DNA from 3 places in the Streptomyces sp. NPDC015125 genome. Region 2 is predicted to be linked to each of the others. Evidence: riboswitches for the same ligand, from Rfam matches in the RefSeq annotation. Region 2 holds a riboswitch; each other region holds the start of a gene.

Region 1 (4,805 bases), on a different contig from region 2:
TCCGGTGGCGGCGACCGTCCGTACGGCCGCCGTGACGACCACCGTGGCGCCACGACCGGCTCCGGCGGCCGCCGTGACGACAAGCCGCGCTGGAAGCGCAACGGCTGATCACACACGTTGATCACACGCGTTGATCGCACACGCTGATCCGCAGGGCCCGTACGGACTCAAGTCCCGTACGGGCCCTGTGCGTTGAGGGGTGGACAGGGGCCCGGTCCGGTTCGCCGACGGGCTCCGTGGCACCCTTCCGGGCAGCCCGATCCCTAATGCCTTCGGGCTGCGGCACATCCTCGGGCTATGCTGCTCGGTGCGGGCCATTAGCTCAATTGGCAGAGCAGTGGACTTTTAATCCATTGGTTCAGGGTTCGAGCCCCTGATGGCCCACCAGAAGAGGACGGCAGAGCCGTCCGGCCTGCTGAGGAGCGCCCCGAGGCCCGGACCCCATGCGGTCCGGGCCTTTCGTGTGGGCGGGGCGCCGCGGGCGCTCAGCCGAGGGCGCACAAGTGGCCCCGAAGGGAGCGGTCTTGTGCGGGGGCCGGCGGCGCCGTGACCCGTCCGGCCCCCGACGATTCGCCGCCCGGCGCCGTAGCGGAAACGCTGGGGACGTCGACGCGGCCGCCACCACGGTGCTCGTACGGACGGGCGGGAGTGGGAAGAGGCCGGTGCGGATGCTCCAAGACGAAGCGCCCCCCAAGGACGACGGGGGACGGCAGGTGCGCCGTGGCCGGCGGCCGAAGCTGTCCGGCCGCCACCTGGTGCGCCGGCTTCCCGCCCTTCTGATCGCCGGCGGCCTCGCCGTCGGCATCGCCACGCCGGCCGGCTACACCGCCGCCCCCTTCTTCTGCGCCGCCCCGCTGATCGCCGCGTCGCTCTCCTCCCTGCGCAGCACCGCGCTCACGGCCCTGGCCGCCGTGCTCGGCGAGATCTGGGCCGTCACCTACCGCGGCGCCCTTGAGGACTACCAGGAGTCCGCGGCGGAGAGCGCCATGGTCTTCGTGGTCGCCCTGCTGGCCCTCGGCCTCAACCGGTTCGCCCGGAGGAGCGATGCCCATCTGGCGTCCGTACGGGACATCTCGGAGGCCGCCCAGCGCGCCGTACTGCCGACGCCACCCGAACAGCTCGCCGGCCTCGCCGTCGCCGCCCGCTACGTCGGTGCGCGGGCGGATGCCCGGATCGGCGGCGACCTCTATGCGGTGCAGGACACCCCGCACGGCGTACGGCTGATCGTCGGCGACGTACGGGGCAAGGGGCTGGAGGCGGTGGAGGCCGCGGTGATCGTCGTCGGTGCCTTCCGCGAGGCGGCGGAGCAGGAGACGACGTTGGAGGCGGTGGCGGGCCGGCTGGAGCGGGCGCTGCAACGCGAGGGCGGACGGCGCGCGGGGCTCGACCAGTTCGAGGGGTTCACCACCGCCGTCCTCGCCGAAATCCCCGCCAACGGGCAGTCCGTGCTGCGCGTGCTCAACCGCGGCCATCCGTCCCCGCTGCTGCTCACCCTGGACGGCGGGCTGCGTGAGCTGGTGCCCGCGGTGCCGGCGCTGCCGCTGGGCATGAGCGAGGTGGCGAGCTGGCCGGACCGGTCGGACGAGACGTTCTTCCCGGCCGGCGCCCTGCTGCTGTTCTTCACCGACGGGGTGACCGAGGCCAGGGACCTGCTGGGCCGCTTCTACCAACCGGCGAGCAGACTGCGCGGCCGGCGCTTCCCGGGGCCGGACGCCCTCCTGGACACCCTCGTCGAGGATGTCGCGCGGCATACGGGCGGCGCACCGGCCGACGATATGGCCCTGTTGGCGGTGCAGCGGCCGATGAGGGCGTAGGGGGCGCAGGGGGCGTAGGCCTCTGGCACGTCCTCCTCGATCACGGGGGCGGCGCTCAGGCCCCTGGCACGGCTCGTCATGCCCTCTCCGGCAGCACGTCCTCCGCCCCCGGGAGCCGGTGCAGGCTTTCGCCGCGCGGACCGGTGAGCGCGACCGGACGCTCGTCCAGGGCAAGGGTCAGCAGCGCGTCATCCGGGCGCGGCGAACGGTGCGCCGGCGCGGAGATCCAGGGCAGGACGGAGTGGTGCTCGTGGGAGATCCAGTGTCCGCCGCCGGGCCGTCCGCGCAGCAGCGACCGTACGAGATGCGCGAACTCCTCGCGGCGGGCGGGCGCGAGGCAGGCCAGCGCGGCGCTGTGAAAGATGACCAGCGTCGCCTCGGGTGGTGCCTCGGCGGCGAGCGCGGGCAGCTCGTGGAGCAGATCGCCGCGCACGAGTCGTGGCCGCGGCGCCGGCCGCACCGCCTCGACGGCCGCGGACAGCCGCGCCGCCCGCTCCTCGTCGCCCGGCCAAACGAGCGCCTGCAGCCAGCGCAGATCGTCCGGTTCGTCGGCCGGGTCGAGCGGATCGAGGCCGATACCGGCCCGCCAGGCGATCCGCGGCATCCGGTCCCGGCCGGGCAGCTCGTCGGCCGTCCACTCCGTACGGCACTCCAGCACCAGCGGACTCTCCGGCGCCCCTGCCTCTGCCTCGGTGAGAAGGGTGCCGCCTCGGAGGGGGCCGCCCGCGCACTCTCCCCCGTCGTCCTCGTACCGGTGCAGGTAGCGGTAGCGGTAGCGGTCGGGATGCAGACACAGGCCCGCCGACGTGCCGACCTCCAGCAGTGCCAGCGGCTGCGGCAGGCGGGCGAGCAGCGGCAGCAGCGTCGCGCAGTGGGCCGGCTCATCGGTCCGCGACGAGCGCTGCATGATCACCGCACGCACCTCGTCCCAGTGCCGTACCGTCCACTCGCGCCAGCGGCCGTACGCCATGTCGCCGCGCGGTCCCAGCTCGGCGTGCGGGCCGTCGAGATAGCGGACGGCGGCGAGCAGAAGGTCCGGCTGCTGAGCGCCGCCGGCCGGCAGCGACCCCGACAGCAGATCGCAGAACTCCGGGTCCTGGCTGATTCGCGCGCTCAGCTCTTCATGCGCCGCGGACCGCCCCCGCGCTTGACGCCAGGAGAACTCCCGGTACCGCTCCGCCAACCCCCAGGTGCCGACAACGGCGCGCTCGACGTGACGGGTGTTCCCGGTGTTCCCGACGTTGACGGCCATGATCCGACGTTACTGCTCTCACGTTCCGTGACCGAGGGGCACCCCTCCGCATAACGACTGGTGCACAATCGCCGCGAGATCGTTTAGGAGTGGACGGTCAACTCGCCCGGTTTGTGGCCGTACTGGACGAAAAAGTCCACGCCAAAGCTCTTGCGAAGCCGCTACGAAATCCCGGGAAGGCTTGGAATTCGACTGCGATCTCTATTACTGTCCGATAACGCAGCGCGGTCGTCCCAGCCGTCGCAAGAGGCGGCACCGCGCGCCGACGCCGAATCCCGCACGCGCTTTTCACGCACCTCCAGCACCTCGAACTGCACCAAGGGAACCGGGGAACCACTTCCTTGGGGTGAATCGGACGCTCTCCGCCAGCGGGCGCCCGTAGGAGACCTTCCTGCTCCGAACCCGTCAGCTAACCCGGTAGGCGAGAAGGAAGGAAAGGAGAGCGCCCCCGTGGCGTCCAACAGGCCTGCCCCCGAGGGTCCGTCCGCCTACGACCTCGATGACCGAGGTGCCTTCCCGGGCCCCGGTGATGCGGACAACATCAACGACGGACCGTGGGAGGAATGGAATCCCACCGAGGATTCCGTCCGCTCGGTCCGCGGCAAGCACCGGGTGGCCAAGCAGCGTGGCGGCGGACTCGCCCGCGGTGGCACGGTCCTGGGCGTCGGCGTCATCGCGGCGGTCGGTGCCGGCGGCATGGCCACGGCCGAGGGCCGCCCCCCGGTGGCGATCTCGATGCCCGACGTCGGCGGAATGGCCGACGACCTCGCCGACAAGCTGCCGGACGCCAAGTCGCTTCCCGGCGTCGGTGATCTCATATCGGACGAGGGCACGGACTCGGACGAGGGCACGGACTCGGGCGCGGCTTCGGATGCGGGCACGGCTTCGGCCTCGGACTCGGGCGTGGGCACGGCCTCGGACTCGGGTGCGGGCACGGCCTCGGACTCGGGTGCGGACGCCGGCGAGGCACTGCGCAGCCGCATCCTCCAGCAGGCCGACGCGCAGCAGGGCGCCGCCGACCAGGAGGCCCGCGAGGCCGCCGAACACACCGCCTTCCAGACGGCCGCGAAGGCAGCCGACGCCCACCAGAAGTCGGCCGAAAAGGCCGCAGCAGCCAAGAAGGCGGCGGAGTTGGAGGCCAAGCGCGAGGCCGAAGCAGCGGCCCGTCAGAAGGCGGAGGCCGCCCGCCTCGCCAAGCTGGCGAAGAACTTCATCGCTCCCGTCTCCTCGTTCACCCTCACCGCGAGTTTCGGCCAGGCCGGCGACCGCTGGGCGGCGGACCACACCGGACAGGACTTCGCCGCGCCGACCGGCACCCCCGTCAAGGCCGTGCACTCCGGCACCATCACCCAGGCCGGCTGGGCCGGCTCGTACGGCTACCGCATCGTCCTCACCCTCGACGACGGCACCGAACTCTGGTTCTGCCATCTGTCCTCGATGGTGAAGACCTCCGGCAAGGTCAACACAGGCGATGTCATCGGCCGCGTCGGCGCCACCGGCAATGTCACCGGCCCGCACCTCCACCTGGAGGTGCGCCCCGACGGCGGCGATCCGATAGACCCCATGCCGTGGCTGCGCGATCACGGCATCAAGGTGTGACGCATGGTCTTCAGCTTGTGACGCGCGGCCTTGACGCGCGAGGCACGGCCGGCGGCCTCAATGGGCGTATGTAGGACGGAAGTTGGCTTCCGAGGGGTGTCCGGGGGCGTCGCGGGGCGCCGGGAGCGTCGGGGGGAGCG
Region 2 (4,805 bases):
ATCCGACGACGGTGAACGTCCACCAGATCTCGTCGGGCGCCGGCGGCCACACCATGAAGGTGTGGGAGCGCCAGGTGCCGCAGGTCTTCCGCTGGCTGGGGACGCAGCTCAGGGCGTGAGCGAGCGCACGGCGCGCCCGGCCGGGGGAGCCGCCGGGCAGGCGGGACTTCGAAGACCGGCCCTACGCCGGCCGGGTCGCCGCCGCGAACGGCATCTGGTCGATCGGCGCGATCCGCACCGGCGCCCCCGGATGCGGCGCATGGATCATCTTGCCGTCGCCGATGTAGAGCCCCACATGGCTGATGCCGGAGTAGAAGAACACCAGGTCACCGGGGGCGAGTCGGGACCTGTCGATGCGCGGTCCGGAGCTGATCTGGGTGTAGGTCGTACGGGGCAGCGACACCCCGCCCGACTTCCAGGCGGCCTGGGTCAGCCCCGAGCAGTCGAAGCCGGAGGGGCCCGTCGCACCCCAGACGTACGGCTTGCCGAGGGCGGCGTAGGCGAAGGCGACGGCCCGCGCGGCCCGGGGGTCGGGGGCCTGCGCCGCGGCCGCGGCGGCTCCCGGACCGGCGGGGACCGTGCCGGGGAGACCGTCCCCGTACCCCGTCCCGCGGTCCGCGGGGCCCCGGCCGGCGCCGCCGTGCGCACCGCCACGGCCCGCCATCCGCTGCCGTTGCTCCGCGGTGAGCCGGTTCAGCAACTGCTCGGCGGCGCCCAGCTTGTGGACGACCGTGACCCGGTGCTTCTTCAGCGCCGCCTCGGTGCCCGCCAGCCGCTCCGCAGTGTCCTCGGCCCGCCGCTGGACCTGCCGTACGCTGCCGAGCCGGCGCGCGTATCCGGCCACCGCGGTCGCCTGGTGGCTGCCCGTACGCTCCAGGACCGCGGCGCCGTCCAGATAGCGCTGCGGGTCCGCGGACAGCAGCAGCCGTACGGTCGGGTCGACGCCGCCGGAGCGGTACTGGCTCGCGGCCAGGGTGCCCAGTTCGCTGCGGGCGGCGTTCAGTTCCGCGGTTCTGCGGGCCGCCTCGTCCTGCAGCCGGCTCAGCTCCTCGCGTGCGGCGCCGGCGGCTTCCTTCGCGCCGTTGTAGCTCTGCGTGGCCACCTCTGCCTCCTGGTACAGCGCGTTGACCCGGTCTTTGACCCGGTCGGGGGTGAGCCGGTGCGCGGCCTGGCCGGTGCCGTCGACAACAGCGGCGACGGGGGCGCCTTCCGCCGGAGTGAAGCCGGTGGCGGTGGCGGCACCGGCCAGGGCCAGGGTGGCGGCCGTGCGGGCGGTGCGTGCGCTGCGTGAGCCGCCGGTGAGCGCGGCGAGCGGATGCTGCCGGGGCTTGCGGTGCGAGGCCACGGTGGCCGTCACTTCCTTCCCTTGGTGCCCGTGGGCCCGGCGGCGGTCCGTCACGAGGGAACGGACCACCGCCGCACCTCACGGCGGGGCGGCCGACAGGACGCCGGTGGGAGGCCGGCGAGGGCGGGGAGTCGACCGCCTGGAGGAGGACGCTAAGCCTGGGTGTCACGGTGATGAGTCCGCTTGCCCGGGATTGTTCGCTTTCGACCGCGGTCGGCGCGCGGGTGACCATGCCGCCACGGCCGCACGGCCGGGACCGGGCCCGGCCTGACCGAAGCGGCGATTGTGGGCGCCCTGCCGGAAGGGCCGTGCTATGCGGCGGCTACGATCCAGCACTATGGACGTAGTAATCAATCTCTTCGTCGGCCTGCACATCATCGGCATCGCCTCCCTGCTGGGCGGCTTTCTGACCCAGATGAAGGCGATGGGCGCGGGCACCGCCCGCTTTGTGCCGGCGATGCTGCACGGCGCGCTGACGATGCTGGTCACCGGCATCGTGCTGGTCGGCCTCAACCAGGCCGAGGGTCACAGCCTCAACACCGTCAAGCTCGCCATCAAGATGGCCGTTCTGGTGGTCATCCTGGCGCTGGTCTACGTCAAGCGGGACGAGGAGAAGATCGCCCCGCCGCTCTTCGGTGCGGTCGGTGCGCTGACGGTGGCCAACATCTTCATCGCCGTGCTCTGGACCTGAGCGGAACGGCGGGCTCCCCGGAAACAGGGCTTCGGGCGGCGGCGCACAGGCTCCTCCACGGCACACCGCGCGGTCATCGCACTCCTCGTCCGGAGGCGACGGCCGCGCGGTGGCGTGTGGGGGGTGGCCGTGGGGGGTGGTCCGACGGGGGAGCGGGGGCCGGGCCTCAGCCCGGGCGGACGCTCCCGTAGATCGGCATGTAGTAGATCGACTCCTCCCGGACGTTGGCGCCCGGGTGCGGGGCGTGGATCATCTTGCCGCCGCCTATGTACATGCCCACATGGCTGATGTCGTCATAGAAGAAGACCAGGTCACCGGGCTTGAGGTCCTTGGTGGCGACCCGCTGGCCGGTCTTGACCTGGTCCCAGGTGGTCCGCGGCAGTGTGACGCCGGCCGCCTTCCACGCCGCCTGGGTCAGCCCCGAGCAGTCGTAGGAGCTGGGTCCGGTCGCGCCCCATACGTACGGCTTGCCCATCTGGGAGCGGGCGAAGGCGAGCGCCTTCCCGGCCTGGGCGGAGGACGAACCGCCGGTCGAGCCGCCGTTGTCGGCGCCGCCACCGGTCTGACCGCCGGACGGGCCGCCCCCGTCGTGCTGCCGCTGGCGCTCGCGCTCCTGCTGCTTGCGGGCCTCCTCCTCGGCCTTGCGCTTGGCCGCCGCCTCCTTCTGGCGCTCCAGTTCCGCCAGCCGCGCCTTCTCCTGTGCGGTCAGCTCGGACAGCAGCTGCCGGGCCTCGGCCAGCTTCTGCTGGACGGACTGCTTGGACTCCTTGAGCGCGGCCTGCGACGTCTGCAGCCGCTCCAGGTCGTGGGTGGCCTCCGCCCGCTGCCGGGCGGCCGCGGCCTGCTGCTCCTGGTAGTCGGAGACAGCCTCCTTCTGTCGCCCGGTCAGCCGCTCCATGAGGTGGCTGCGGTCGAAGAACTGCTGCGGGTCCTTGGCGAGCATCAGCTGTGCCGTCGGGTTCATGCCGCCGCTGCGGTACTGCGCCGCGGCGAAGGTGCCCAGCCGCCGCCGGGCCTCGTTCATCTTCTCGGCCCGCTCGGCAGCGGCGTCGAGCAGCCCGTCGACGCGGTCGCGCTGGTCGTCGGCGTGCTCCTTGGCGGCGTTGTACTTCTGGGTGGCCACCTCGGCCTGGTGGTAGAGGCCGTCGACCTTCTGCTTGACCTCTTCGATGCTGGGCTTGGGCGCCCGGGGGGCCGCGTCGGCGGACTGCGAGAGCAGCGTGGCCGAGGCGAGGGCGGCGGTGGTGAGCCCGACCGCCGTACGGCGTCCTCCGGGTGAGGTGAGAATGCTGGTGCGCGGCTTGCGATGCGACGCCAAGGCCGGCGACTCCTTCCGTGGACCGCCTACCGGGTTAGCTGTCGGGTTCGGGCGGTGTCGCTGACGGAAGGCTTGCCCTACGGTCCGGATGTCCGCTGGCGACGGCTGTCCGGATCGATTCACCCCGGTGGTGCTGGTGGGTCCCCGGCTCCGGGTGCCTGAGGCAGGGCCGGACTCGGCGTGGGCGGCCCGTGCGGACGCTGTCGTCCACGGGGAGGCGGGCTGCCTGAGCGAGGACGTTAGCCAACTCGTGTGGCTCCTGTGAAGGCTGATGTTCGATATGCCCGAAACCTTTTTGTGACCTGAACGCGATGCGGGGGTTGTTGTGGCAGATGTCTGATTCGGGTAGACGAGCCGCCGACCGATCTGTGCCGACCCCGGCCCCCTGACCTGCCGCGGTGCCACGGCCGCTCCGAAAGCGGGCCGCGATCGGCTACTGGGCCGCGGGCTGTCAGTGCGGCGGCCTAGACTCGGTGGGCGATGAGCAGCCTCTTTGACGACAGCTTCCTGGCGGACCTCGGCCACAAGGGAGAGGAGGAGCACCCTCCCCCTCCCGAGGACGAGCACGGCCCGGCCCCGGAGGAGATCCCCGCCGACCTCTTCGGCGGGAAGTTCGACGCGCCTCCGCCCAGAGAGGCGTACTACCGCGACGGCGCCGCCCGTCCCGCCCTCGACCCGGCGACGCTGCTGGAGGGGCTCAACGACGAGCAGAAGGCCGCCGTGGTGCACACCGGCGGCCCGCTGCTGATCGTCGCCGGTGCCGGCTCCGGCAAGACCCGGGTGCTGACCCACCGCATCGCGCATCTGCTCGCCGAGCGCCATGTCCACCCCGGCCAGATCCTCGCGATCACGTTCACGAACAAGGCCGCCGGCGAGATGAAGGAGCGCGTCGAGGAGCTCGTCGGCCCGCGCGCCAACGCCATGTGGGTCTCCACCTTCCACAGCGCCTGCGTCCGCATCCTGCGCCGCGAGTCCAAGAAGCTGGGCTTCACCTCCTCCTTCTCGATCTACGACGCCGCCGACTCCAAGCGCCTGATGGCCCTGGTCTGCCGCGATCTGGACCTGGACCCCAAGCGCTACCCGCCCAAGTCCTTCAGCGCGAAGATCTCCAACCTCAAGAACGAGCTCATCGACGAGGAGACCTTCGCAGGGACGGCTGCCGATGGTTTCGAGAAGACCTTGGCCGAGGCGTATGCCATGTACCAGGCCCGGCTGCGCGAGGCCAACGCCCTGGACTTCGACGACATCATCATGACGACGGTCAATCTGCTCCAGGCCTTCCCGGATGTCGCCGAGCACTACCGCCGCCGCTTCCGCCACGTCCTCGTCGACGAGTACCAGGACACCAACCACGCCCAGTACACCCTCGTCCGCGAGCTGGTCGGCCCCGCCGAATCCGCCGCCGAGCTGTGCGTCGTCGGTGACGCCGACCAGTCGATCTACGCCTTCCG
Region 3 (4,805 bases), on a different contig from region 2:
GCCCGGCATCCCGAGGTCACCCGTGGCGCGGCCGAGGCCGCGCACCACTGGGGCGCCGGCGCGACCGGCTCCCGGCTGGTCACCGGCAGCACCGAGCTGCACGCCCGGCTGGAGACGGAACTCGCCGCATTCTGCGGTTTCGAGGCCGCTTTGGTGCTGTCCTCCGGCTATGCCGCAAATCTCGCCGCGGTCACCGCGCTCACCGCCCCCGGCACCCTGATCGTCTCCGACGCCGGCAACCACGCCTCGCTCATCGACGGCTGTCGGCTCTCCCGGGCCCGTACCGAAGTGGCCCCGCACGCCGATCCGCACGCCGTACGCGCCGCGCTGACCGGCCACGACGGCCGGGCGCTCGCGGTGACCGACTCGGTGTTCTCGGTCGACGGGGACGCCGCGCCGCTCCCCGCGCTGGCCGAGGCCTGCCGGTCGCGGGGCGCCGGACTTCTCGTCGACGACGCACACGGACTGGGCGTGCTGGGCGACGGGGGCCGTGGCGCGCTGTGGGCGGCCGGTCTCGCCGGTGACGGTGATGTGGTGACCACCGTGACGCTCTCCAAATCGCTCGGCTCCCAGGGCGGTGTGGTGCTCGGCCCGGCCCGGGTCATCGAGCATCTGGTCAACACCGCCCGGTCGTTCATCTTCGACACCGGTCTCGCCCCGGCGGCGGTCGGCGGCGCCCTCGCCGCGCTCCGGCTGCTGCGCCGCGAACCCCAGCGCGCCACCCGGGCCGTCGCGGTCGCCCAGGGGCTGTACGACCGGCTCACCGCGGCGGGCCTGACGGCGGTACGTCCCGATGCGGCGGTGATCTCCGTCCGCGCCCCGTCGCCGGAAACGGCGCTCCGCTGGGCCGCCGACTGCCGTGCGGCCGGACTCGCGGTCGGCTGCTTCCGGCCGCCGTCCGTACCCGACGGTATCTCCCGGCTGCGGCTCACCGCCCGCGCGGACCTGACGGACGACCAGCTCGACACGGCGGTCGGCACGATCGTGGCCACTGCGCCGACGGACTGACCGGGTGCGGACGGTCTGCGCCCGGCGACCGTCCGCACCCCGGCACGGCGGCCGCCCCGGTGGCAGGCCGCCGTCCGCCACGGCAACCGCCGTCCGCAGCGGCCGTCATACGCCGCAGCAGCCGTCATGCCCGTCGTCACGCCGCGGACGTCCGTCGTCACGGCCCGGGCGAGTGGCGGAGGAAAGCCCCGCGCAACAGGGCCCGCAGGGTGTCCGCGGCGGGGGTGCCTCGGGGGCGGTAGGCCACCGAGATCCGGCGGTGCAGCTCCGGTGGGCCCAGCCGGCGGACCCCCAGCGGCGTCATCGACCCCTCCGCCACCATCTCCGGGACCACCGCCACCCCGAGCCCGGCGCTCACCAGCGCACACACCACCGCATAGCTCGGCGACTCGCAGCGCACCGCCACACTCGCCCCGGCGGCCGCCAGCGCGGCCTCCACGCCGCGCCGGTTGGGGTTGGCCGGCGCCATGCTGACCAGTGGCTGACCGGCCAGCTCGGCAAGCGGCAGTCGTCCGGAGCCCGCCGACAGGGCATGACCGGGCGCCGTGACCAGCACCAGCTCCTCGGTCAGCAACGGCTCCAGACGCACTCCCTCCGGCGCCGGCATCGCCTCGCCCGGCACATACTCGTGCGTCAGCGCCAGATCGACCTCACCCAGCGCCACCGCCGCGCTCGCCTGCGGCGGGACGTACTCCGTCACGCTCAGCTCCACATCGGGGTGCGCCCGCCGGAACGCGCTGAGCGCGGGCGGCAGCAGATGGGTGCCGGCGGTCATGAACGTCCCGACCCGCAGCCGCCCGCCGGACAGCCCCGCCAGCCGGGACAGCTCGTGCCGCGCCTGATCCAGTTCGTCGAGGACCCGCCGGGCCCGTACGAGCAGCAGCTCACCGGCCGCCGTCAGCCGTGCACCCCGATGGTGGCGCACCAGCAGGGCCGCTCCGGTCTCCCGCTCCAGTTTGGCGAGCTGCTGCGAGAGCGCCGGAGCGGTGTAGCCCAGCCGGGCGGCGGCCCGGGTGATCGAACCGGCCTCCGCCACCGCTACCAGGGCGGCCAGCCGGGTGGGGTCGTACATAAGAATCTCTTTAGGCTCACCAAGAACATTGCCAATAGCCATTAAAGCCTCTGACCGGCGAAGCTGCTCTTATGGACGGACAGCTGATCGCCTTCACCGGAGTCGCCGCGGGCATGGTCGCCATGCCGGGCGCGGATTTTGCGGTCGTGGTGCGCAATGCGCTCGACTCTCGCCGGGCGGGGGTGGCGGCCGCCGTCGGCGTCGCGGGCGGGCTGCTGGTGCACACCGCCCTGGCGGTGGCCGGTCTCGCGGCGGTGCTGGTCGCCGTGCCCGCACTCTTCGGCGCGGTCCAACTCCTGGGCGGCGGCTATCTGTTGTACCTCGGTGCCCGCGCCCTGACCGCGGCTGCCCGGCGTCCGGCGGCCACCACGGACGGCACGGCCCGCACGGCGGCGGACGCACCGGCCGACGGCCGCCCGCCCGCCGCTCGCCCGGGCGCTGCGCAGAGTCTGCGCCAGGGGTTCTTGACCAATGCCCTCAACCCCAAGGCGCCCGTCCTCTTTCTCAGCCTGCTCCCGCAGTTCGTTCCGGCGGGAGCGCCCGCACTGCCCCGTACGCTGCTGCTCGCCACGATGGTCGTCGCCATGGGGCTGGTGTGGTTCCCCGCCGTCGCGCTGCTGGTCGACCGGCTGGGCGTCTGGTTGCGCCGCCCCTCGGTGGCCCGGGCCCTGGAAGCCACCACCGGTGCGCTGCTCACGGCTCTGGGAGGCATCCTGCTCGTCGAGCTGGCGGTGTCCTGAGGGCGGTGCACCCAGGGCTGTTCCACGGGGGTGTGGCGGGCAAGGACCCGGCGACCGGCAGGGGGCAGGACGGCCCCGCGCCCCGCGGCGAGGGCCGGGGCGGCAGCGTCACCGATCCATCCGCGGGCGGGCCGTTCCCACGGCGGGCAATGCCCACGGCGGGCAATGCCCTCGGTGGGCATTCCCCACCGAGGCGGACGCGGCAGCCCGCTGCGTGGCGAAGCGAGCCCGGTCAAATCGGCCGTACACCCTGGCAATTGACCGATCGTGAGAGGACTGCCCAGGGTCAGCCCACCCGCCCGTACCAGACCGAACGGCTCCAGATCCGTTCCAGCCGCACCACGCTCCCGGCCTTGGGCGCATGCCACATCCGGCCCCGGCCCGCGTAGATGCCGACGTGGTAAATGCCGCTGCGCGAATGGAAGAAGACCAGATCGCCGCTTCGGCGCGCGCCGGCCGGGATGTGCCGGGTGCGGCCGTACTGCGCGGCGGCGGTGCGTGGCAGCAGCCGGCCGGCGCGTTTGAACGAGTACAGCATCAGCCCCGAACAGTCGAAGGCGTGCGGGCCCTGGGCGCCGTACCGGTAGGGGGCTCCGCTCTTGGAAGCCGCGATCCGCAGCGCATGCGCGGACACGGATGCGGCTTCGGCATTCCCGGCCGCTCCTGGAGCGACGCTGGTCCCGCCGAGCGTGACCAGCGTCAGAGCGGTGACGGTGCCGGCGCGCGCCAGCAGATTCGGCGTATGCATGCGCATGGTCATGCGCAAACCCTTCGTCAGCCGCCTGCGAAGGAAGACCTGTCGGGTTCGGGCAGGCGAAGATGCCCGGCCGTGCGTACGGCTTCACCCCAAGGAGCCCTCGGCCGTGTAGGCCGGGACCCCGTCCTGCTCGGGTCCTCCGCTCCCGCCGGTCCACGTCGTCGACCGGACGTCCGGCACGGCGGCGGGATTAGGCGCCCGTCCGGACCGCCCCGTCGCTGTGGCGGGGTCTTGTCGTCGAAGGGATCGTCACGCACCTGGCACCCGAATTCCGAGCTGAAAATGCCGTATGTGAGATGGGTCACAATTGACCCGAATGGTTAGATTTGTTCCCTCAGGTGCCGCGGCGCGGGGTGTTGCACCCCGCGGACCAGGGGCGAAACATCCGGGACCGCAGGAAATGTGCCCGCACCGCGCAATTCGTCGCCTCCTCAGATCGGGTGCGGACGCTACGCCGTCTGCGCAGCCGCTGCGCGTGTGCCGGGTCAGATTTCCTCGGGTGGCGGCATCGCCACCAGCCCGGCCCGGCGCTCGCCGTCCAGCACCCGCAGGGCCCGGGTCAGCGTCGCGCAGTGCAGTTCGCTCTCGCCCCGGCTGTGCATCAGCGTCAGTGCGTCCCGTAGCCGGGTCGCCTTGCCGACCAGCGCCTGGGCGGCCCGCAGCCCGCTGTAGGTGCCACCGCAGCGGGCCGGGTTGATCCGGCCGAGCAGGTCGAGCACCTCCAGGTAGCTGTCGACGAGTTCACCCTCCGCGCGGGTCAGTGCGGGCAGCGGCGGCGGTTCGGGCGGCAGCATCGGGCTCACCGCGCCACGGGCTGGAGCGCCGACGGCTTGCGGTTGCGGGTGATCTGGTCGATCAGGCCGTACTCCTGGGCGGCTCGGGAGTCGAAGATCTTGTCGCGCTCGATATCGGTGGCGATCCGCTCCCGGGTCTGCCCGGTGTGCTTCGCCAGCATCTCTTCCAGTACGTCGCGGGTGCGCAGCATTTCCTTCGCCTGGATCTGCAGGTCGCTGGCCTGCCCCTGGACGGGTTCGCTGAACGACGGCTGATGGATCAGGACCCGGGCGCCGGGCAGCGCCAGCCGCTTTCCGGGTGTGCCGGCGGCCAGCAGTACCGCGGCGGAGGAGGCGGCCTGCCCCAGGCAGACGGTCTCCACGTCGCACGACACGAAGTGCATCGTGTCGTAGATGGCGGTCATCGCGGTGAAGGAGCCGCCGGGGGAGTTGAT

The links. A riboswitch is a leader RNA that binds a small molecule or an ion and turns the genes downstream of it on or off. The one in region 2 is predicted to bind cyclic di-AMP.
Region 1: it holds a riboswitch for cyclic di-AMP, as region 2 does, so the genes downstream of both, ACF088_RS34775 (peptidoglycan DD-metalloendopeptidase family protein) here and ACF088_RS04755 (NlpC/P60 family protein) in region 2, are expected to answer to the same signal.
Region 3: it holds a riboswitch for cyclic di-AMP, as region 2 does, so the genes downstream of both, ACF088_RS07070 (C40 family peptidase) here and ACF088_RS04755 (NlpC/P60 family protein) in region 2, are expected to answer to the same signal.

The regions. Positions count from the first base shown of each region.
Region 1 covers NZ_JBIBVF010000025.1:23,220-28,024, reverse strand. Annotated here, with positions in the region: gene ACF088_RS34795 (DEAD/DEAH box helicase) at 1-108, shown strand, start outside; tRNA gene ACF088_RS34790 (tRNA-Lys) at 312-387, shown strand; gene ACF088_RS34785 (PP2C family protein-serine/threonine phosphatase) at 669-1,814, shown strand; gene ACF088_RS34780 (DUF2332 family protein) at 1,891-3,066, opposite strand; cyclic di-AMP (ydaO/yuaA leader) riboswitch at 3,350-3,505, shown strand; gene ACF088_RS34775 (peptidoglycan DD-metalloendopeptidase family protein) at 3,517-4,665, shown strand.
Region 2 covers NZ_JBIBVF010000001.1:1,083,457-1,088,261, reverse strand. Annotated here, with positions in the region: gene ACF088_RS04770 (alpha/beta hydrolase) at 1-119, shown strand, start outside; gene ACF088_RS04765 (NlpC/P60 family protein) at 182-1,357, opposite strand; gene ACF088_RS04760 (hypothetical protein) at 1,683-2,036, shown strand; gene ACF088_RS04755 (NlpC/P60 family protein) at 2,203-3,354, opposite strand; cyclic di-AMP (ydaO/yuaA leader) riboswitch at 3,362-3,545, opposite strand; gene pcrA (DNA helicase PcrA) at 3,835-4,805, shown strand, end outside.
Region 3 covers NZ_JBIBVF010000002.1:456,291-461,095, forward strand. Annotated here, with positions in the region: gene ACF088_RS07055 (8-amino-7-oxononanoate synthase) at 1-1,008, shown strand, start outside; gene ACF088_RS07060 (LysR family transcriptional regulator) at 1,166-2,080, opposite strand; gene ACF088_RS07065 (LysE family translocator) at 2,152-2,820, shown strand; gene ACF088_RS07070 (C40 family peptidase) at 3,107-3,580, opposite strand; cyclic di-AMP (ydaO/yuaA leader) riboswitch at 3,585-3,784, opposite strand; gene ACF088_RS07075 (hypothetical protein) at 4,063-4,371, opposite strand; gene ACF088_RS07080 (ATP-dependent Clp protease proteolytic subunit) at 4,377-4,805, opposite strand, start outside.